DNA from 4 places in the Bradyrhizobium genosp. L genome. Region 1 is predicted to be linked to each of the others. Evidence: predicted binding sites of a transcription regulator. Region 1 holds the regulator's gene; each other region holds the start of a gene.

Evidence for each region. The regulator LexA, encoded in region 1, represses DNA repair genes until DNA is damaged. The targets are predictions, from matches to a motif close to TGTTCNNNNTGTGTTCNG.
Region 2: the regulator LexA is predicted to act here: its motif matches at 1,850-1,867, upstream of IC762_RS18525 (DUF3072 domain-containing protein).
Region 3: the regulator LexA is predicted to act here: its motif matches at 2,713-2,730, upstream of IC762_RS19080 (single-stranded DNA-binding protein).
Region 4: the regulator LexA is predicted to act here: its motif matches at 2,200-2,217, upstream of IC762_RS06745 (ribonuclease T2 family protein).

The regions. Positions count from the first base shown of each region.
Region 1 is NZ_CP061378.1:4,169,574-4,174,686, forward strand. It holds gene IC762_RS19685 (HAD family hydrolase) at 1-113, shown strand, start outside; gene IC762_RS19690 (molybdopterin molybdotransferase MoeA) at 126-1,337, shown strand; gene lexA (transcriptional repressor LexA) at 1,548-2,249, shown strand; gene IC762_RS19700 (hypothetical protein) at 2,489-2,917, shown strand; gene IC762_RS19705 (hypothetical protein) at 3,064-3,282, shown strand; gene IC762_RS19710 (ComEC/Rec2 family competence protein) at 3,279-5,113, opposite strand, start outside.
Region 2 is NZ_CP061378.1:3,934,127-3,939,239, forward strand. It holds gene IC762_RS18510 (PAS domain-containing sensor histidine kinase) at 1-1,104, shown strand, start outside; gene IC762_RS18515 (hypothetical protein) at 1,228-1,449, opposite strand; gene IC762_RS18520 (hypothetical protein) at 1,540-1,788, opposite strand; gene IC762_RS18525 (DUF3072 domain-containing protein) at 1,910-2,104, shown strand; gene IC762_RS18530 (hypothetical protein) at 2,205-2,459, shown strand; gene IC762_RS18535 (hypothetical protein) at 2,660-2,917, opposite strand; gene IC762_RS18540 (ATP-dependent helicase) at 3,043-5,112, shown strand.
Region 3 is NZ_CP061378.1:4,046,934-4,052,046, reverse strand. It holds gene IC762_RS19095 (outer membrane protein) at 1-482, opposite strand, end outside; partial or broken gene IC762_RS19090 (outer membrane protein) at 725-1,485, opposite strand; gene IC762_RS19085 (outer membrane protein) at 1,704-2,450, opposite strand; gene IC762_RS19080 (single-stranded DNA-binding protein) at 2,947-3,441, shown strand; gene IC762_RS19075 (DUF2306 domain-containing protein) at 3,701-4,099, shown strand; gene gyrA (DNA gyrase subunit A) at 4,316-5,113, shown strand, end outside.
Region 4 is NZ_CP061378.1:1,440,812-1,445,924, forward strand. It holds gene IC762_RS06735 (cold-shock protein) at 1-207, opposite strand, end outside; gene IC762_RS06740 (23S rRNA (adenine(2030)-N(6))-methyltransferase RlmJ) at 468-1,328, opposite strand; gene IC762_RS06745 (ribonuclease T2 family protein) at 1,469-2,089, opposite strand; gene IC762_RS06750 (hypothetical protein) at 2,282-2,749, opposite strand; gene IC762_RS06755 (hypothetical protein) at 2,916-3,215, shown strand; gene IC762_RS06760 (DUF3617 domain-containing protein) at 3,260-3,796, shown strand; gene IC762_RS06765 (ATP-binding protein) at 4,067-5,113, opposite strand, start outside.

The sequences.
Region 1 (5,113 bases):
TCTTCGACGATACGGCCGCCAACATCGAGGGGGCGCGGGCGCGCGGCCTTCATGCCGTCCACGTGACATCGACGGATGACGTGGCGAGGGCGCTTGCCGAATTGGGAATGTGAGGAGGCCTGCCCGTGGCCCTGATGCCGGTTGCCGATGCCCTATCAGCCATTCTCGCCGGCGCCGATCCGCTGGCGGAAGAGATGGTCGCGCTCGATGCCGCCCATGACCGCACCCTGGCACGCGACACAGCGGCCCGGCGTACCCAGCCGCCGCAGCCGATGTCGGCGATGGACGGCTATGCGGTGCGCGCGGCCGATGCGGCCGATCTGTCCGCTCGCCTGAAGGTGATCGGCGAAGTCGCGGCCGGCCGGCCGTTCGCGCGCAGCCTCAGTGCGGGCGAAGCGGTGCGGATCTTCACCGGCGGCGTGATCCCCGACGGCGCCGATGCGGTCATCATCCAGGAAGACACGGCCATCGACGGCGACCACATCACCATCACCGAGGCCGCGACCAGGGGACGGCACATCCGCCCCGCCGGCGTCGACTTCAACGCCGGCGACGTGCTGCTCGCGGCAGGCCAGCGGCTCTCCGACCGCGCGCTGTCGCTGGCCGCCGCCATGAATTATCCGGAACTCGCGGTGCACCGCCGCCCCAAGGTCGCGTTGCTCGCAACCGGCGACGAGCTGGTGATGCCGGGCTCGGAGCCTGGTCCCGGCCAGATCGTCTATTCCAACGGCTATGCGCTGCGGGCGCTGGCGCGCCGCGAGGGCGCCGAAACCATCGATCTCGGGATCGCGGCCGATACCGTGGCGGCGACCACCGCCGGCATCCGCCGTGCACGCGAGGTCGACGCCGATATCCTGGTCACGACCGGCGGAGCATCGGTCGGCGACCATGATCTGGTCAAGCAGTCGCTGGAGGCCGAGGGCGTCGCCATGGCGTTCTGGCGGATCGCAATGCGGCCCGGCAAGCCGATGATGCATGGCCGGCTCGGCACCATGCGGGTGATCGGCCTGCCCGGCAATCCGGTGTCGTCCTATGTCTGCGCCTACCTGTTTCTGGTGCCTTTGATTCGGGCTTTGAGCGGCCGCAAGGTGATTCATCACACTCGCGCGCGCGCCTTGCTCGGCCGCGATCTCGCCGCCAACGACCAGCGCGAGGACTATCTGCGCGCGCGTCTGGAAGAGCGCGACCACGGCACGCTGATCGCAACGCCGGTGATGCAGCAGGACAGCTCGCTGCTGGGAAATCTCGCTGCGGCACGGGCACTTCTGATCCGTCCGCCATTCGCGCCGGCGGCTCTCAAAGGCAGCGCATGCGATATCCTGACACTGCCGGAATGACCCCGCGCGGCAGCGTCGGGTGAGCGCGTTCACCTGAAATTAAGTGGTTGCAGAACATGTATCGAACATATAGTGTCCGTTCATGATTTGTTTCGAGTACTGGTGTCACCAAATGGGAGTCCCTCGTCGCTGGCGCGCATCGTGCTCGCAAGATCGGGGCTCCTGAGGTCTCGGAATCGAACGACGCACTCAACCGGGGGAATACTCGAGATGCTCACGCGCAAACAGTACGAACTTCTGCGTTTCATCAATGAACGTCTGAAAGAGGCCGGCGTGCCCCCCTCCTTCGACGAGATGAAGGATGCGCTCGACCTGCGCTCGAAGTCCGGTATCCACCGCCTCATCACCGCGCTGGAAGAGCGCGGCTTCATCCGCCGGCTGCCGAACCGCGCCCGCGCCATCGAGGTGATCAAGCTCCCCGAATTGGCCGCCGGTGGCGGCAACGGCCGCCGCGGCTTCACGCCGAGCGTCATCGAGGGCACGCTCGGCAAGCGCGCCTCCGCCCCCGTGATCGAGGACGACGGCAACCGCCCGGTCGCCGTCCCGGTGATGGGCCGGATCGCGGCCGGTACCCCGATCGAGGCGCTGCAGACCCGCAGCCACACCATCAGCGTACCGCCCGACATGCTCGGCACCGGCGAGCACTACGCGCTCGAGGTGCGCGGCGACTCGATGGTCGAGGCCGGTATTCTCGACGGCGACATGGCGCTGATCCAGCGCAACGACACCGCCAACACCGGCGACATCGTGGTGGCCTTGATCGACGAGGAGGAAGCCACCCTGAAGCGCTTCCGCCGCCGCGGTGCATCGATCGCGCTGGAGCCGGCCAACACCGCCTATGAAGTGCGCATCCTGCCGCCGAACCGGGTTCGCATCCAGGGCAAGCTGATCGGGCTCTATCGCAAATACTGAGGCCGCGAAGGAACGCGCGACACATCCGACCGTTGCTTGGCAGATAGCGCGACGTGTGAGCTTGCCAGATGCGCCCCGATACCTCTCGTGCGTAGCGCGTTTGTGATCGGGCCGCTCTGCAGCCAGTCGTACAATCGCCAAGAAACGGGGAAACACTCGTTCGCTATCGTCCACTCTGGTAGAGGCCTGCGCCTCAAGGGGAGGCTTTGGGTCGCTACCTCGAACCGAGGAGCCATCCGATGTGTGACTATAGCCTGCACGCGGTGCAATCGCGTCCCGCCGTCGTCGGAGAGACGCTTGTCACCACGACCTTCCGCGGCACGTCGACCCGCGGCTTTGCCTCCGAAAGCGATCTCGCGGTTGCGGTCTGCATGTTGCCCGGCACCGAGCTCGCCTTCACCGAGAACGTCCGCTACGACAGCCGCTGGATCTGGACCAAGACGATCGGCTTCCGTGTCGGCGTGTTCAACGAGATCGAGCCCGATGTGCCGGATCGCCATCACGACGCGGTCGAATTCCCCGACGGCAACCGCGTGCTGGTGACCCAGCTCGTCGAGGGACAGCGCGTCACGGTGCTGCAACTGCCGGCGCTGCCTCAACAGATCGAGCAGAAGCCCAAGGTCGCAGAGCGGCGGCCCTCCGCATTCGCATCGCTGTTTTTGGGTTGAACGCATCGCAGCCGCAGGACGACCATTCCCGCGGCGGGTGACCAAAGCAATTTCAAGCGGCCCCGGACTTCGGGTTCCGGGCCGCGGCCTGAGGAATTGCGTCTGACGACGCGTTGGCGCATCATCGCGCACGGAGGGCGTGCGCGGTGGTCGACAAGGTCACGTGGCAAAAGGCTGGACGCGTCACCGAACCGGGCCGCTACATGTTCCGGTTCGGCTGGCTGACGATCACCGCCGACGACCTCAAGGTCTGGCAGCAGTTTCCCGAAGCCGCCTTCACCCTGGTCAAGAAGCCCGACGCCGGCCCCGATTCCGACGAGTACCATCTCGGCCTGTTCGAGCTGCCCCCGCCCGGCCAGACTTAATCGTCGCCTTGCAGATCGGTCTCGGCGGGTGTCGCATCGACGGGACGGGACGGCTTGTCAGGCGTGCGCAGCAGCGCCTCGCTGTCACCTTCACCGGGAACCGCCGGCGACCAGGGCCGGTCGATGCCACCGGGTTTGACCGCATCGATGGCGAAGCCGCCGCTGACGCGGCGCAGCGTCAGCGCGCCGTGGCGGCGTAGCCGCTCGGCATCGATCACCGAGGCCGCGCAGCCCTGCGGCGCGGGGTGGGCCATGACGATCAGCGCCGCCCGCTCGCAATCGTCGGCCAGCGCATCGGGCCGGTTCGCCAGCGCGACGAAACTGCCGGCGCCAGGAGTGACGCAGCCGCTGGAATCGCAGGAAACGCTCTCGCCGAGCGACGGATCCGCGGCGAAGCGCGCGTCGGCATCGGCCGCGAGCCACTCCTTGACCAAAAAGGCATCCTTCGCGCTGTGCATAAGATGCAGCCGCCCGTCGCCGCCGCGCACCGCGACATTGCGGCCATCGGCGGAGACCAGCACATCCGGCTGCGGCACCCGCACCGCCCAGACCGTCGCCACCACGAGCAGCATCGCACCCGACCAGCGCAGCGGCGTCCGCAACAGCCCGAGCAGGACGAGCCCCGCGCTGGCCAGGATCATCGGTCCGGTGCCGAACGCCGCCATCCGTCCGACCGCGCCCGGCAGTGCGGCGACCCATTGCGTCACCACGATCATCCAGTCGATGCCAATGCCCATGATCGCCCAGAACACGCCGTCGAACCCGAACGGCATTGCGGCAAGCCCGAGCAGGCCCGCGGGCATCACGACCGCCGAGACCACCGGCATCGCCGCCAGGTTGGCGAGCAGTCCGTAGGGCGTGATGCGATGGAAATGGAACGCGGCATAGGGCGTCGTCGCCAGCCCCGCCACCAGCGAGGCCAGCACCAGCACGATGAGCTCACGCCCGCCCCACAGCGCGATCCGCGCGGTCACCGAATGGTCCGGCGACGCAAACAGGCTCGGCATCCCGATCTGCACCAACGCCACCAGCCCGAGCGTCGCGGCGAACGACATCTGAAAGCTCGGATGCACCAGCGCTTCCGGCGCAATCGCCAGCACGATCAGCGCCGCCACCGCCAGCGTTCGGAAGGTGATGGCGCGGCGATCGACCATGACGGCGATCAGCACCACTGCCGTCATGAAGAAGGATCGCTGCGTCGCGACCTCCGCGCCCGACAGCAACAGATAGAACGCGGCAGCGAACAGCGCCGCCCCGGCCGCCCATTTCTTGATCGGCTGTCCGGCCGTGAACGCCGGAAACAGCGCGAGCAGCGCGCGGATCGTGAAGAACACCACGCCGGCGACGACAGCCATGTGATAGCCGGAGATCGACAGCACATGGCCGAGCCCGGAGATGAACATCGCGTCGTTGACCGGCGTCGTGATCGCATCGCGCCGGCCGGTGAGCAGCGCGGTCGCGATCGCGCGCTGGTCGCCGTCGAGCGTGGTGCGGATCCGCGCATCGATGGCGTCGCGCAGGCCCTGCATGACGGCCGCATAGCGCAGCGCAAGGCCGCCACTCGCCGGCGGCTGCTTCGTCCTGACCGCGCCCATCGCGAAGCCGGAGGCGCCGATGCCCTGGAAATAAAGGTCGCGACCGAAATCATAGGAGCCGGGTCGCTGCGGCCCGAGCGGCGGCATCAACCGCGCCTTCAATTCGACGAAGCTGCCGACCTCGGGCGCGGTGCCCTTCTTCACCGAAAGCCGCACGCGCTCGAGCTTCGTCAAGTCGCGCGGGCTCTCCATCGAGACCACGCGCAGCACGAAGCGATCGGTCTTCTCCCTGATGT
Region 2 (5,113 bases), 240 kb from region 1:
GGCGTCGCGCACGACTTCAACAACCTCCTGATGATCATCTCCGGCAATTTGCACAGGATCGAACGCGAGGTGACGAGCGAGCGGGGCCGGCTTGCGCTCGGCGCGATCGAAACCGCTACCCAGCGTGCCGCTTCACTGACCAGCCAGCTCCTCACCTTCGCGCGCCGGCAGAGCGTCAACCCGCAGACCATCGACGTCGCCGACAGGATCGCCTCGGTGCGCGAGGTCCTGACCAGTGCGCTCGGCGGCATGATCAAGCTGAACATCGAGATATCGCCGGAGCTCTGGCCGATCTTCGTCGACCCGAACGAGTTCGAGACCGCACTGATCAACCTTGTGGTCAATGCGCGGGACGCGATGCCGGACGGCGGCACGTTGAGCGTGACAGCCCACAATGCGGCTGCCGCCGACCAGGTGGTCGTCAGCGTCGGCGATACCGGCGAAGGCATTCCCGACGATGTGCTGAGCAAGGTCTTCGACCCGTTCTTCACCACCAAGCCGGTCGGCAAGGGCACCGGCCTCGGGCTTTCCCAGGTCCATGGCTTTGCCCACCAGGCCGGCGGCAGGGTTGAAATCGCCAGCACGCTCGGCAAAGGCACCACCGTCAGCATCCATCTGCCGCGGGAGACGACGGTCCCGAAGGTCGAGGTTGAGGGCCGGGCCGCGCCAAAGTCCGCCACCGTGCTTCTGATCGAGGACAATCCCGCCGTGGCCGACGCCAGCACCGGGCTGCTCGAACAGCTCGGCTACACCGTGCGCTGGACGTCGAATGCGGAGACCGCGTTGCGGGAGATCGAGGCCAACGGCGTCGATGTGGTGTTCAGCGATATCATCATGCCCGGCAAGATGGACGGGCTGAAACTGGCGCGCGCCATCAGGGCCATGAAGCCCGATTTGCCCATCCTGCTGACGACGGGCTACAGCGACAGTGCGCGTGACGTGAAGTCGGATTTTCCGGTGCTGCGCAAGCCGTATCACATTCACGACCTCAGCCGCGAATTGTCGAAGCTCACCGGACATGATCCCGGCGAAGGGGCCACGATTCCAGCGGAATCGGATACCGGTTCGCGGCCGCCTCGACCAAGGGCGAAGGTCCGCTCCTAGAGCATTTTCGGTTCTGATTGAATCAGAACCGAAGCTCCAGCTTTTTGTGTTGACGCGTTTTCTTCACGCGAACCGCTATCCACTTCGCTCGAAAACGCTCCGGAAGCGCGCCGAAGAGCTGGTCTAGCGCTCCGCGGGCCAGCTGCGACGCACCAACTGCACGCGCTCGATGCGGCTGCACTGCTCGCAGCGGTACTGAAGGATGTCCCTGCCCTCGTCGCCGGGATAGCTGGTCTCAAGCCGCATCGTCCTGTTGCAACTGATGCAGGAGATCAGCGTCAGGAGCGGACTGCGATCATCATTCATCGATGCCCGCGGCGGTCGCGCGGTCAGATCGGCGATCATTGCGTTGGACGAAGCCATCGAATTGGACATCACCACCAGAAAATGCCGATCCCGTGGCCCGGGTTCCAGCCCCGAAACCTCAACTTGTCCTCAGACCCGGGGGCTGCGACCAGGCCCGGGCTTTCCCTTGTCGAGCCCAACCTTGGCCACCGGACGCGCCCCGCGGCTCCGGTCCAGCCGCTCGCGCACGGCCGGCAAGTGCTCGCCGCCGCCTGCGGCCTTCCAGCGGCCGATCAGCTCGGTCACCTCGGCGCGCATCGCCATCAGCCGGGTGGACGCTTCGCTGCAATCGAGGTCGCGGTTGACCTGATCCCGGATCGCGGCTTCGACCAGCGTCATCTCAGCCCGCAACACGCTGATCTTGCGACGAATTTCATTGATTTTATTGTCCATATCTTGTTAGAACAAAAATAGAACATATTGTCAAGTCACAACACAGCCAGCAAGGTGGAACATGAGCATGGCAGCGGTAAGATATGGTGGGGTCGCCGAGCGCCTGGGCGAGCAGATGACCCGTGCCCAGGCTCTGCGGTTGAGGGGCCTCGCCGAGGAGGCCTACCAGCCGAGCCAATATGCACGGGACCTGACATACGAGGAAGCGGAGCGCCGCATCGGCGCCCTCAAGGCCGAGATCGCGCTCGCGGACTCGTTCTGAAGCACCCCACTGGTCGGTTGCCGGACAGCACTTAACACTTGCTATAGCCGACGCAGCTAGTTCTGTTCCCGTGGTGCCGTTGCCTCGGGGAGTCCCTCACGTGCTGGAGCTGGAGAAGCGATCGCCGCTCGCCTTCCCGATCGCGCTGAAGGACGGGCGCAGGCTCGAGACCGTCGGCGACGCGGCGGATTATTTGTCCCGACTGAATGTCGAACAGCGTGAGCGCTTCTATTGGAGGAACGCCATCATGATGTTCAACAACGCGATGCGCGAACCGAACTATCTGAAGATCGCGACCATGAATCTGCGCTCGGCTCTTGTGTATGACCGGCTCGTCGACGACGCCGGCGCCTGACTGTGCTTTGACAGCTACAGCCGAATCGACGGCGCTTGCGTAGAGGCCATTCCGTTATGGCCGCAAACAAGGTAACGGCGGTACACACCACGGCTCGACGCTGACGGCGCCGCGAGCTGCGATCTGGGGCCGCCTGGGAGGGCCAAGGCGGCCCATTCTTTTTTCGCGAGCGCTGCGAAAAATCCGGTCAGAGCATCTTGTCAAAGCATCTTGGCGCGGACGAACAATGCGCGCAGCGCGTTGGTCGCCTGGATCGTCAGCATGGCGTTGCCGGCCGCCCGCTCCAGCGCGGTGACGGCGTCGTCATGCAGCGAGCGGAATTCCATCCATTCGACAGCGCTGAGATTGGTGATGAAGCGATAGGCCTGGCCGACGGTCGCAAGCGTCATCGTCTCGCCGTTCAGCCGCACCTTGAACGTCGCCTTCAGCGGCGTGTCGGATCTGGATACGTCAGCCATCTACGTCACTCATGGCGCGGTTGTGCGCTGCGCCCCGTTAATGTCAATCTAATTTCTCGCGCCCCTGCTCCGGCGCAACAGCCCCGACGATCGCAATGTCTGTTAGCGTTTGCTGGGGGTGATTCGTGCCTGATGTTGCCAACACAGCCTATCTCGACGCGCTCAATCCGCAGCAGCGCCGCGCGGTCGAGCACGGCATCGGGCGCGACGGAACCATCGGCACGCCGCTGCTGGTGATTGCGGGCGCGGGTTCCGGCAAGACCAACACGCTCGCCCATCGAGTCGCGCATCTGATCGTCGCCGGCGCCGATCCGCGCCGCATCCTGTTGATGACGTTTTCGCGCCGCGCGGCGGGCGAGATGGCCGGCCGCGTCGAGCGCATCGCGCGGCGCGTGCTCGGCGACCGCGCGTCCGTGATGACCGACGCCTTGAGCTGGGCCGGCACCTTCCACGGCATCGGTGCGCGCCTGTTGCGGGAATTCTCCGAGCGCATCGGGCTCGATCCAGCCTTCACGATCCACGACCGCGAGGATTCCGCCGACCTGATCAATCTGGTCCGCCACGAGCTCGGCCTGTCCCGGACCGAAAGCCGGTTTCCCACCAAGGGCACCTGCCTTGCGATCTATTCGCGCTGCGTCAACGCGGAGCTGCCGATCGAGGCGGTGCTCGGCCAGTTCTTCCCATGGTGCGCGGGCTGGGCCAGCGAGCTGAAGCAGCTGTTCGCGGCTTATGTCGAGACCAAGCAGCAGCAGAACGTGCTCGATTATGACGACCTGCTACTGTACTGGGCGCAGATGGTCGCCGACGCCGGCCTCGCGGACGAGATCGGCGGCCGCTTCGACCATGTCATGGTCGACGAATATCAGGACACCAACCGCCTGCAGTCCTCGATCCTGCTCGCGCTGAAGCCTGCGGGACGCGGGCTCACCGTGGTCGGCGACGACGCGCAGTCGATCTATTCGTTCCGCGCCGCGACCGTGCGCAACATCCTCGATTTCCCGAGCCAGTTCGCGCCGGCAGCGGAAATCGTCACGCTCGACCGCAACTATCGCTCGACGCAACCGATCCTCGAAGCCGCCAATGGCGTGATCGCGCTCGCCAGGGAGCGCTTCACCAAGAACCTGTGGACCGACCGCGCGTCGACGCGCAAGCCGCTGCTGGTCGCGATCCGCGACGAAGCCGATCAGGCCCGCTATGTCGTCGAGCAGGTGCTGGCGACCCGCGAGGAAGGCGCGCTGTTGAAGCACCAGGCGGTGCTGTTCCGCACCTCCTCGCATTCGGGACCGCTCGAGATCGAGCTGACCCGCCGCAACATCCCCTTCGTGAAGTTCGGTGGCCTGAAATTCCTCGACGCCGCGCATGTCAAGGACATGCTGGCGCTGCTGCGCTTCGCCGCCAATCCGCGCGATCGCGTCGCCGGCTTCCGCATCCTGCATCTGTTGCCCGGTGTCGGGCCCGCGTCGGCGCAGCGCGTGCTCGACCTGATGGCGGAGGCCGCGGATCCGATTGCCGCGCTCGTCGCACTGCCCTCGCCGCCCCGCGCCGGCGCGGACTGGCGGCGGTTCGTCGAGGTGATCGAGAACCTGCGCCATTCGGAATGGCCGGTCGATATCGAGCGTGCCCGGCTGTGGTACGAGCCGCATCTCGACCGCATCCATGAGGACAGCGAAGTCCGCCGCGCCGACCTGATCCAGCTCGAGCAGATCGCAAGCGGCTATCCCTCGCGCGAACGCTTCCTGACCGAGCTGACGCTCGATCCGCCGGATGCGACCAGCGACCAGGCCGGCGTGCCGCTGCTCGACGAGGATTATCTGATCCTGTCGACGATCCATTCCGCCAAGGGCCAGGAATGGAAGTCGGTCTATGTGCTCAACGTCGTCGACGGCTGCATGCCGTCCGATCTCGGCGCCGGCACTTCGGCGGAACTCGAGGAAGAGCGCCGCCTGCTTTATGTCGCGATGACCCGCGCCAAGGACGATCTGCACCTGATGGTGCCGCAGCGCTTCTTCGTCCACGGCCAGGCCGCCAGGGGCGATCGCCACATGTACGCTTCGCGCACCCGCTTCATCCCGGAGAAGCTGCTCCCGATGTTCGAGCGCGCCACCTGGCCGCGCGCCGCTGCCGCCGATCCGACGTCATCGAAACGAGCGCCCCCCATCGATATCCGCGCCAGGATGCGCGGCATGTGGCGCTGAG
Region 3 (5,113 bases), 120 kb from region 1:
GTCCAGCCGGAGTGGAAGTTGCTCTGCGAGGCGGTCACGCCGAGGGCGGAGACGCTGATCTTGTTGTCGATCCAGGCGTAGCCGCCGGTGCCGTAGAACAGCACCTGGTCGACCGCAAAGCCGACGCGGCCGCGCACGGTACCGAGCGCGTCGGTCTTGCTCTTCACGGTCACGCCAAAGCCGGTGACCGAGGCGTCGACGTCGGCCCAGCCGCCGTCAGCTTCAAGACCGTACACGATGTTGCCGGCCTGCCAGTTGTAGCCGACGGTGCCGCCGGCGAAGCCGCCTTCCATCTTCGGGGTGCCGGAGTCCTCGGAGGCGTAGCCACCGAAGCCGCCGATGTAGAAGCCGGTCCAGTTGTAGACGGCGGCCACCGGGGGCGGCGCCTTGGTGTAGGGGCGGGCCGCCAGGTCGGCGGCCGATGCCGGTGCAAATGCGCTCAGAACAAGCAAGCCGGCAGATGCCAGCAGAAGAGTCCTCATTTTCAAAATTCCCAGTCCCAATCTTCTTGTGGTCCCTTCAAGCCTTTGAAGGGGCGCCGGCCGTGTTGCCAAGCGTTGCTCTGTGTCTACATGGTTGAATCCGCAAGTTGTGTATCCGCAAAACCACAACGCACGGAAAAGCTGCAATCTCCGGTACTCGACTGCCGTTTGGCGCGCCTTTCGCGCAACGAAAAGGCCGGCGCCAAGGCCGGCCTGTCGCGGGCTGCAATCAGCCCGTGCAATCAGTATTTCGCGACGACCGCGCCGCCCGAGTTGAAGTGATAGTTGAGGCCGAGCTTGACGGTGTGGAACGTGTCCTTCCACTCCGAGCGGTCGGTCACGCCGGCCGTGTACTGGATCGGCGCGCCCTTGCCGAGGTCGATGTAGCTGTATTCCGCCTTGGCCGACCAGTTCGGGGTGAACATGTATTCGAGGCCGGCGCCCGCGGTCCAACCCCATCTGATGTCGCTAGCACTGACCGAAGGTGGGACCAGGCCCGCGCTGTAGCGATGCTGGATGTCGCCGACGGCAGCGCCCGCCGCTGACGAACCACAGCGCCGGACCGTCGGCGTAGCCGAGCCGGCCCTTGATGTCGCCGAAGCTGCGCAGCGCGGTGTAGTAGGTGTCGAGCAGGTTGGGCGGTCCGACATTGATGATGTCGGAGCGGCCATTGATGCCGGACCAGTGGTAGTCGCCCTCGAGGCCGAATACGGCGGGACCGGTCTGCCAGTTGTAGCCGATCACGCCGCCGACGAAGCCGCCGCTGGTGGTGTAGCTGTGGCTGCCGATGAACGCCGCGTCGTTCGGTGCGCCGAGATAGGTTTCCCTGCTGGTGCCCCAGCCGCCGCCGCCCTGGGGCACCGAGATAGAACCCGTCCCAGGTCACAGCTGGCGTCACCACAGGCGGCGGTGCCTTGACGGGACGCGCGGCGGGGTCGGCCGCCGATGCCGGCGCAGCGCTCAGCGCGGCGAGGGCGGCTGCTGCAACACAAAGCTGTTTCATGGAGATCCATCCCGCTTTGATTCGATCGCTGCAGGCAGGCTACCATTCCAGGTTGCAGACCGCCGTGTCATGCCCGCAACGGACATAACATTTTGATTTTGCTATATATTTTACGATTTCTTAAGATTTAACCACTGCGATTCGCGGTGGATGGACCGGCAAACAAAAAGGCCGGCGCAAGGCCGGCCTCTTCGTCCGTCTGACATCCGATCGCGCGATCAGTACTTCGCGACGACCGGGCCACCCCATTTGTAGTTCACGCGAACCGTGACGAGATCGACGTCCTGGCGCTCGCGAACCGTGCTGAACAGCGCGCCGGCCGGTGTGACCAGATTGTAGGTCTGGTCCTGCATGAACAGATGGTCGTACTCGACACCCGCGGTCCAGTTCGGGGCGAAGCCGAACTCGACGCCGGCACCCACGGTGCCGCCCCAGCGCGTATCGCTGGCGCTGCCGGAGAGCGCGCCGGTCGGCGTGAAGAAGGTGTTGTAGCGGTTGTCGGTCACGGCCGCGCCGCCCTTGACGTACAGCAGCGTGTTGTTGATCGCCCAGCCGACCTGGCCGGTGAACAGGCCGAAAGCGTCGATCTTGGTCTGGTTGTTGAAGAAGCCCGGGAAGATCGCCGAGTTGTTGCTGCCCTTCAGGTCAGCCCAGTCGCCCTGCGCTTCGAGGCCGAACACCCAGGTGCCGGACTGCCAGCGGTAGCCGATCTGGCCACCGGCCACGCCGCCGGTCGCGTCATGGCAACCATCCGATCCAATGAACGTGCCGCCGGGGACCTGATCCCAGCAATTGTGGCTCGAGCCCCAGCCGCCGTTGGCGCCGATGTAGAAGCCGGTCCAGTCATAGATCGGGGCCATGACCGGGGGCGGTGCCTTGGTGTAGGGACGCGCTGCGAGATCAGCAGCGGCTGCCGGTGCAGCAAACGCAACCAACGCAACTGTCGCTAGCAGATATCGCTTCATGGTCAGTCTCCCAGCTCCCCGATCCGCTTGCGTCGTCCCCGAAGCGGCATCATCAGACGCGAGCGCCCGCGTCATTTGCAAGGACCATACTCTGATTCAACCTGAAGGGCCGTCTCTCAAATGCAACACTCGCAGAAGAAGTAACGTTAAAGCAAGGCGCTGTTTTATTTGAGATTTTTGAATCGTCGTTCGGGGTGGCTCGCGGCGTCTTGCCCGAAGCTGGCGCGGCACCATGGGTGTGCCGCTGCTACGGCAGGTTGCGGTGAACAAAACTGGAACATTCCCCGCCGCGATGCTATATGGGGATGATGCTATATGGGGATAACGGCGTGTGGATATCCGCGAGACCGTGGATAACGACCGGATCGTTGGGCGACAGCCGATGCGACGGCCCGGTGTCGGCGTATAGGGTCATCCGCGACGCCTGCAGTAAGTGGCGAAGGTTGAGAGTGGCGGCCGATGTCCGGCGGCCCGGTTTTTGAGCGGAGATGAAGCGATGGCAGGAAGCGTGAACAAGGTGATCCTGGTTGGAAACCTCGGCAAGGATCCGGAAATCCGGCGGACACAGGACGGCCGTCCGATCGCCAATCTCTCGATCGCCACCTCGGAGACCTGGCGCGACAAGGGCACCGGCGAGCGCAAGGAAAAGACCGAGTGGCATCGCGTCGTGATCTTCAACGAAGGCCTCTGCAAGGTCGCCGAGCAGTACCTGAAGAAGGGCGCCAAGGTGTACATCGAGGGCCAGCTGCAGACCCGTAAATGGACCGACCAGAGCGGCGTCGAGAAGTACTCGACCGAGGTCGTGCTGCAGGGCTTCAACTCCAACCTCACGATGCTCGACGGCCGCAGCGGCGGAGGCGGCAGCTTCTCCGACGATGGCGGCAGCGATTTCGGCTCGTCCGGTCCGGTCAGCTCTGCGCCGCGCCGCGCGGTTGCCGCCGGCAGCGGCGGTGGCCGCAACAGCGACATGGACGACGACATCCCGTTCTGAGCGGAGCGGGCCCTGCGTTTTTCTGACGCGACCTCGGGAGCCGTTCCGTGAAGGTCATTCTCCGGAACGGCGCCTTGATGCGCGGCGGTAAATTTCTCATGTGGACAAAGAGGATAACCAGGTAAGTCGCGGACATTGCTTGGCTTACTGAAGGCAGCGTTTGCGGCGCTTTCCGACTTTGACACAGGCCAATGTAAATGATATTTACATTCGCCGTGCCGGCAGACGATGTCCGGCCGCGACCTTGAGGGCTGCCGTCATGAGCCTCGCACCGCTATTGGACGCCGCGCCTGCGATCCCCCTCCATGCCTTTGCGGCGATGGCCGCCTTCGTGCTCGGCTCCATCCAACTCGCCGCGCCGAAGGGGACGCTGCCGCACCGGACGCTCGGCTGGATCTGGGTGATCCTGATGCTGGCCGTGGCGCTGAGCTCGTTCTGGATCCATCAGATCCGTCTGCTCGGCCCCTGGAGCCCGATCCATCTGCTGTCGATCTTCACGCTGGCGATGCTGGTGCTCGGCGTGACGGCCGCGCGGACGCACAATGTCCGCCGCCACAAGTTCACGATGATCAGCCTCTTTTTCGGCGCGCTGGTCATTGCCGGGTTGTTCACCTTCATGCCGGGGCGGATCATGCATGCGGTGGTGTTTGGGCAGTGAGAAGAGGCGAGCGGCGAGCAGCGAATAGAGCTCACTCTTTCGCTATTCGGCACGCGCACTTCGCAGCCTGAAGCGCAGTGTCGGGGAACTCCCGAGCCTCCCCGTAAGTGCATGAAAAAACGAAGGGAAAAACGGCGCCGCGGAGGCCGGCGAGGGTGGTTTTCGGGCCATCGATACGCTATATGATTCTCCAGTCAAACTGACCGGATTTCCCCTTTGGCCGATACCGACGACGACAAGCCCGGCGAGCCGCCGGCGCCCTCCGATATTCGTCCCGTTTCCATCCTCGACGAGATGAAGAAGTCCTACCTCGATTACGCCATGAGCGTGATCGTGGCGCGTGCGCTGCCCGATGCGCGCGACGGACTGAAGCCGGTGCACCGGCGCATTCTCTACTCGATGCATGAGCAGGGACACACGCCGGACAAGAAATACGTCAAGTCCGCGCGCGTGGTCGGCGACGTCATCGGTAAATATCATCCGCACGGCGACCAATCGATCTATGACGCGATGGTGCGCATGGCGCAGGATTTCTCCCTGCGCGTGCCGCTGATCGACGGTCAGGGCAATTTCGGCTCGATCGACGGCGATCCGCCGGCGGCCTATCGATATACCGAGGCCCGGCTGACCAAGGCGGCGCTCGCGGTGCTTGCCGACATCGACATGGACACCGTCGATTTCCAGGCGAACTACGACAATTCGGAACGGGAGCCGTCGGTCCTGCCGGCCAGGTTCCCGAACCTGCTGGTCAACGGCGCCGGCGGCATCGCCGTCGGCATGGCGACCAACATCCCGCCGCACAATCTCGGCGAGGTCGTCGATGCCTGCGTGGCGCTGATCGACAATCCAGGGCTGTCGATCGACGAACTCAACAACATCATTCCAGGACCGGATTTCCCGACCGGCGGCATCATCCTCGGCCGCCAGGGCATCCGCTCGGCCTATCATCTCGGCCGCGGCTCGATCGTGATGCGCGGCAAGGTGACCATCGATACCATCCGCAGGGATCGCGAG
Region 4 (5,113 bases), 2.7 Mb from region 1:
AATCACCAGGTTGACCGCCTTCGGGCCCTTGCCCTTCTTGTCCGGCTCGACCTCGAATGTAATGCGTTGTCCTTCAGTCAAGTCCTTCAATCCCGCCCGCTCGACTGCCGTGATGTGAACGAACACATCGCGGCCGCCATCATCAGGCTTGATGAAGCCGTAGCCACGCTCTCCGTTGAAGAACTTGACTGTCCCAGTCATGGCCATCGGGAAACTCCTCCCCCGTATTGCTCCCCCGCTACGCGCACGCCGCGCAGCGGTTGACCGACATTCGCTTGTCGGAAGCCTGGCCACCTGAACAGGCCGGCGTCACGCCGCCGGTCTGCCTGGATTTTATTTCGGCCTTGTCACTCCGCCGCAACCATTCGCGGAAGCGGAACGTAAAGCCAGTCGTAACAGGATGAGCATAATACGGTTCCGCGCAGATTGCCTACGCTCAAATCGCACTTTTCAATCGGCACGGTGGATTAGGGTTTGGGCGTCTCTATTCTGAAGCGGGCCGCGCCACCTTGGCCGAGCGGCTTCTCGAGTTCGGGCAAGATCAGCTTCAACTCGTTGGCCAACGTCCACGGCGGATTCACGATCAGCAGGCCGGTGGAGACCAGGCCGCGGTCTGCTTCTTGCGGTGCCACACTGAATTCCAAACGCAAGCATTTGCCGGCGGGGCGGCTTGTTGCGGCCGCTGCTGCGACGCTGCGCGCGAGTTCGTCGGTGGCTCTCCGTGATTTTACGGGGTACCAGATCAAATAGGCGCCGGTCGGCCACTTCGCGAATGCGTCAGAAAAGCTGTTTGCCAGCCGCTCGAATTCATCCTTTGCCTCGAACGGCGGATCGATCAGCACAAGGCCGCGCCGCTCGTTCGGTGGCACGAAAGCCGGCAATGCCATCCAGCCGTCGACATCGACGACACGCGCCTGCGTGTCGCGCCGCAATGCGTCGATCAGTTGCTTGCGCGCCACGGGCTCGATCTCGCAGGCGGTGAGGCGGTCCTGTGGCCGCAACATGGCCCGCGCGATCAGAGGCGAGCCGGGATAGGCTTTGAGCTCGGACTTCGGATTGAACGCCCTGACGATATCGAGATAGGGCGCAACCAGCGGCAAGGTCTGCTCGGAAAGCCGCGCCTGCATCAGCCGCGCGATACCTGTCAGCCATTCGCCGCCGCGCTGCGCCTCGCTCGAGGTCAGGTCGTAGAGACCGGCGCCGGCATGGGTGTCGATGACGCGCAAGGCGGCCGGCTTTTCCTGCAGATAGGTCAGCATGCGCACCAGCACGATGTGCTTGATGACATCGGCGAAGCTGCCCGCGTGAAAGGCGTGTCGGTAGTTCATGAGATGATCGTGCCGCGTTTCGGGCAAAGCGCATTTTATACTTCGTCATGCCCGGGCTTGTCCCCGGCATCCACGTCTTGGCTGCTGCATCAAGAAAGACGTGGATGGCCGGGACGAGCCCGGGCATGACGCAGAGAGTGTCAGCCGCCGCGCATCGGCGGCATCAGCACCTGGTCGCGGCGGCAGGCGCGGCGGTCGATCTCCTCGCAGGAGCGGAATTGCAGATCCTTGCTGAGGCAGATCCGCACTTCGCTGAGCCGCCGGCTGTCGCAGGTCACCGAGATCGCCGAACTGCTCAGCCCCGGATTGACCTTGATGAAGGCCGCTTCCAGATCGTCGGGCGCGATCGTCCTCGGCTCCGACAGCTGGAGGAATTCCTCGGGGATCTTCACCGCGGCGCGTGCCTTGCGGATCGCCTCGAAATAGGCGCGCTCGCCCAGGCCCGAGCAGGTGCCGTGCTTGTCCCATTCGTTGTAGATCAGCCCGGGCGCCGGCATCAGGTCGAGCATCGAGGTCATGATACCGCGGGCGAGCCGCGGCGAGGGCCGCTGGCAGTATTCGGGAAAGCCGCGCTCATATTGCGGCCACAGGCCGTGCACCACGAAGGAATAGGGCCGTCCGCCGCATTGCGCCTGGGTGCCGCGGCCGTTGTTGCCGCGCTCGCTTGCCGCCTCGCAGAAGGACGGCGACCAGGACAGCGACAGCACATAGAAATCGAATTCGCCCGGCGTGTTCTGACGGCGGTCCTGCGCCGACGCCATTGCCGTGGCGCACAGGACAAAAACAATTGAAGCGAGAAATCGCGAAATGGTGACCAACCGAGGCATCAAGCGCTCCCCCAAACTCGACCGTCCGAAGCCTAGCAGGCCACTGGAACAATTCAAGAACAAAAGAAATCGTCCGCGGGCAGCAGAGCTGTCCACGAACGATCGGCTCGCCGGTCTAGCCAGAGATCAGGGCCGCGCGGCCTTGCAGGAGGGATTATAGGCCCAGTTGCGGTCAAGCCCGGTCACGCACCATTCGACGCCCTGGCCGATGCCGGAGAAGCCGCCGTCCTCGATGATCGAGTAGTGCACGGTGCGCACCTTGCCGTCGCTCAGCATCGCCTGGCCGGAGCAATAGCGGCGCGGAATGTTGTCGGACTGCCAGGGGCGGAACGCGGTCTCGTGGATGCGGTCGAAGCCGGTGATGACCAGCGGCGAATTCCAGAAGGTGGCTTCCTTCTCGTGGAATTGATCGCTAATCGTCGGCAGCGCACGCTCGCAGGGGGCTACGTTACCGTCATAGCGCGGTCCGGACAGCCAGAAATTCAGCTCAAATGGGTTGGCGGCCTGCGCCGTGCTCCCGGCAGAGGCCAGCAGGCCGATTGCGAGCGCGGCGCCAGCACCGAGCTTCTTGGCTGAAATCAACAGGTCGCGCATGGGGAATCCACCGATCATCCGATTGCCGCGGACGGTGCCGTGAAGCCCCGGCAAGGTCAAGTGCAGCGCGGCAACACCTGCGGACAAGTCCGCATCCGGCGGCCGGCTCGTTCTTTTCATGGCCGCCTGGGCACTCTATGTTGGGCCAAGCGAAATGGAGTCTGCGATGCGAAGGAAATTGGCCGCGTGCCTGGTTGCCGTTTGCGGGGTGCTGGCCGTGGTGCCGGCGCGGGCCGACTGGTTGCAGCCGGTGCCGCCCTTCAAGGGCAATGATACCGGCGGGATCATCGCCTACACGCTCGCGACCCAGGCCGATGCAAGGCAGCTGGCCGTCGATCACTGCGCCTCCTACGGCAAGGTGGTGAAATTCCTCGCGGTCAACGCCTATCCGGGCGGCTATATCTCGTTCGCCTGCCGCTGGGTGCCCTATGGCGCAGCCGGCCGGCCCTTGCGCACGCTCTATTGAGCGCGCGCTCGCATCCTTTGATCGTTGAGCCGGGAGGAACGCGCATGACGCGACAGCTCGCTTTGCTTGGTTCGGCCGTTTGCCTCGTCCTGTCGGCCGGCGCCGCCAACGCCGTCGACCTGCCCATCCGCAAGGCCGGATTGTGGGAAATGAAGATGGTGCGCAGCGGGGGCGCGATCCCGGAGATCACCATGCAGCACTGCACCGACGAGAGCACCGACAAGGAGATGAGCACGGCGGCCTCGCCGATGGCCAAGCAGATCTGCTCCAAGCAGGACATCCAGAAGACCGCGACCGGCTATGTCAGCGACAGCGTCTGTGGCATGGCCGGCATTTCGATCACTTCGCATGCCGAGATCGTCGGCGACTTCAACTCCGCCTATACGGTCAAGAGCACCTCGCATTCCGAGGGTGGTCCATCCGGCGCCCGCGACACCACGACGACCATCGAGGCGAAATGGCTCGGCGCCTGCAAGAGCGACCAGAAGCCCGGTGACATCGTCATGCCCGGCGGCATGAAGATGAACGTCAAGGACATGCAGAAGCTGAAGGACCTGCTGCCGAAGCAGCAGCCGAAGTAGCGCTGCTGCTCGCGTGTTCATATCTATCCGCATCACGCTGAGAGGATCTCAGTGGCTGCGCAACAAATTCAATGTCGTCCCCGAAAGCAGGGACCCATAACCACCGAAGTTCATAGTTGCACACCTCTGGGACGACGAGTCCCTTTCATAACACCCGCCGCGGAGTATGGGTCCCTGCTTTCGCAGGGACGACATCGAGTATGTTGGGACACCGAGAGCCATACATTCACATGCTCTCAGGATGACGGATAACAAGCCGATCGTTCCTGCTTACACCGGCACCCGCACCGCCGCGCGCAGGCCGCCCATCGGGCTTTCGCCGAGCATGATGTCGCCGCCGTGGGAGCGGGCGATGTCGCGGGCGATGGCGAGGCCGAGGCCGCTGCCGCCTTCGTCCTGGTTGCGCGCATCGTCGAGCCGCAGGAACGGCTTGAACACCTCCTCGCGCATGTTGGCGGGGATGCCGGGGCCGTCATCGTCGACCGTGATGTTGAGATAGCGGTGATCGCGCTGGCCGATGATCGAGATCGTGTTGGCGTGGCGCGCCGCGTTGGAGACGAGGTTGGCGAGGCAGCGCTTGAACGAGGCCGGCTTCACCGTGACCACCGGCAGGCCGTGGAACGCCACCGTGGCGATATGGCCGTGGCGCTCGGCATCGCCGCGCAATTCCTCCAGCGCCATGACCATGTCGGTCGGCTGCGCGACCTCGCCGGAATCGCCGCGGGCGAAGGCCAGATAGTCCTCCAGCATCATCGACATCTCGTCGACGTCCTTGCGCATCGCGTCGATCTCGGGACCTTCGCCGAGCAGCGCGAGCTCGAGCTTGAAGCGGGTCAGGATTGTGCGCAGATCGTGCGACACGCCGGCCAGCATCGCGGTGCGCTGCTCGATCGAGCGCTCGACGCGCCCTTTCATCTCGATGAAGGCCTGCGCCGCACGCCGCACCTCGCGCGCGCCGCGCGGCCGGAAGTTCGGCGCCTCGCGGCCCTTGCCGAAGCTTTCCGCCGCGTCGGCCAGTCTCAGGATCGGCTTGATCTGGTTGCGCAGGAACAGCACGGCGACGATCAGCAGGATCGTGGAGGTGCCGAGCATCCAGAAGATGAAGATCTCCGAATTGGAGGCGTAGGCCGCGCTGCGCTGCGCGAAGATCCGCATTACGGAATCGTCGAGCTGCACGCGGATCTCGACCAGATTGGACTTGCCGACGGTGTCGATCCAGAACGGACGGCTGATCTGGCGGCCGAGCTGCACCGACAGCGTCTGGTCGAGCAGCGAGAAGAACGGTTTCGGCCCCGGCGGCGGCATGTCGCCGGCGGG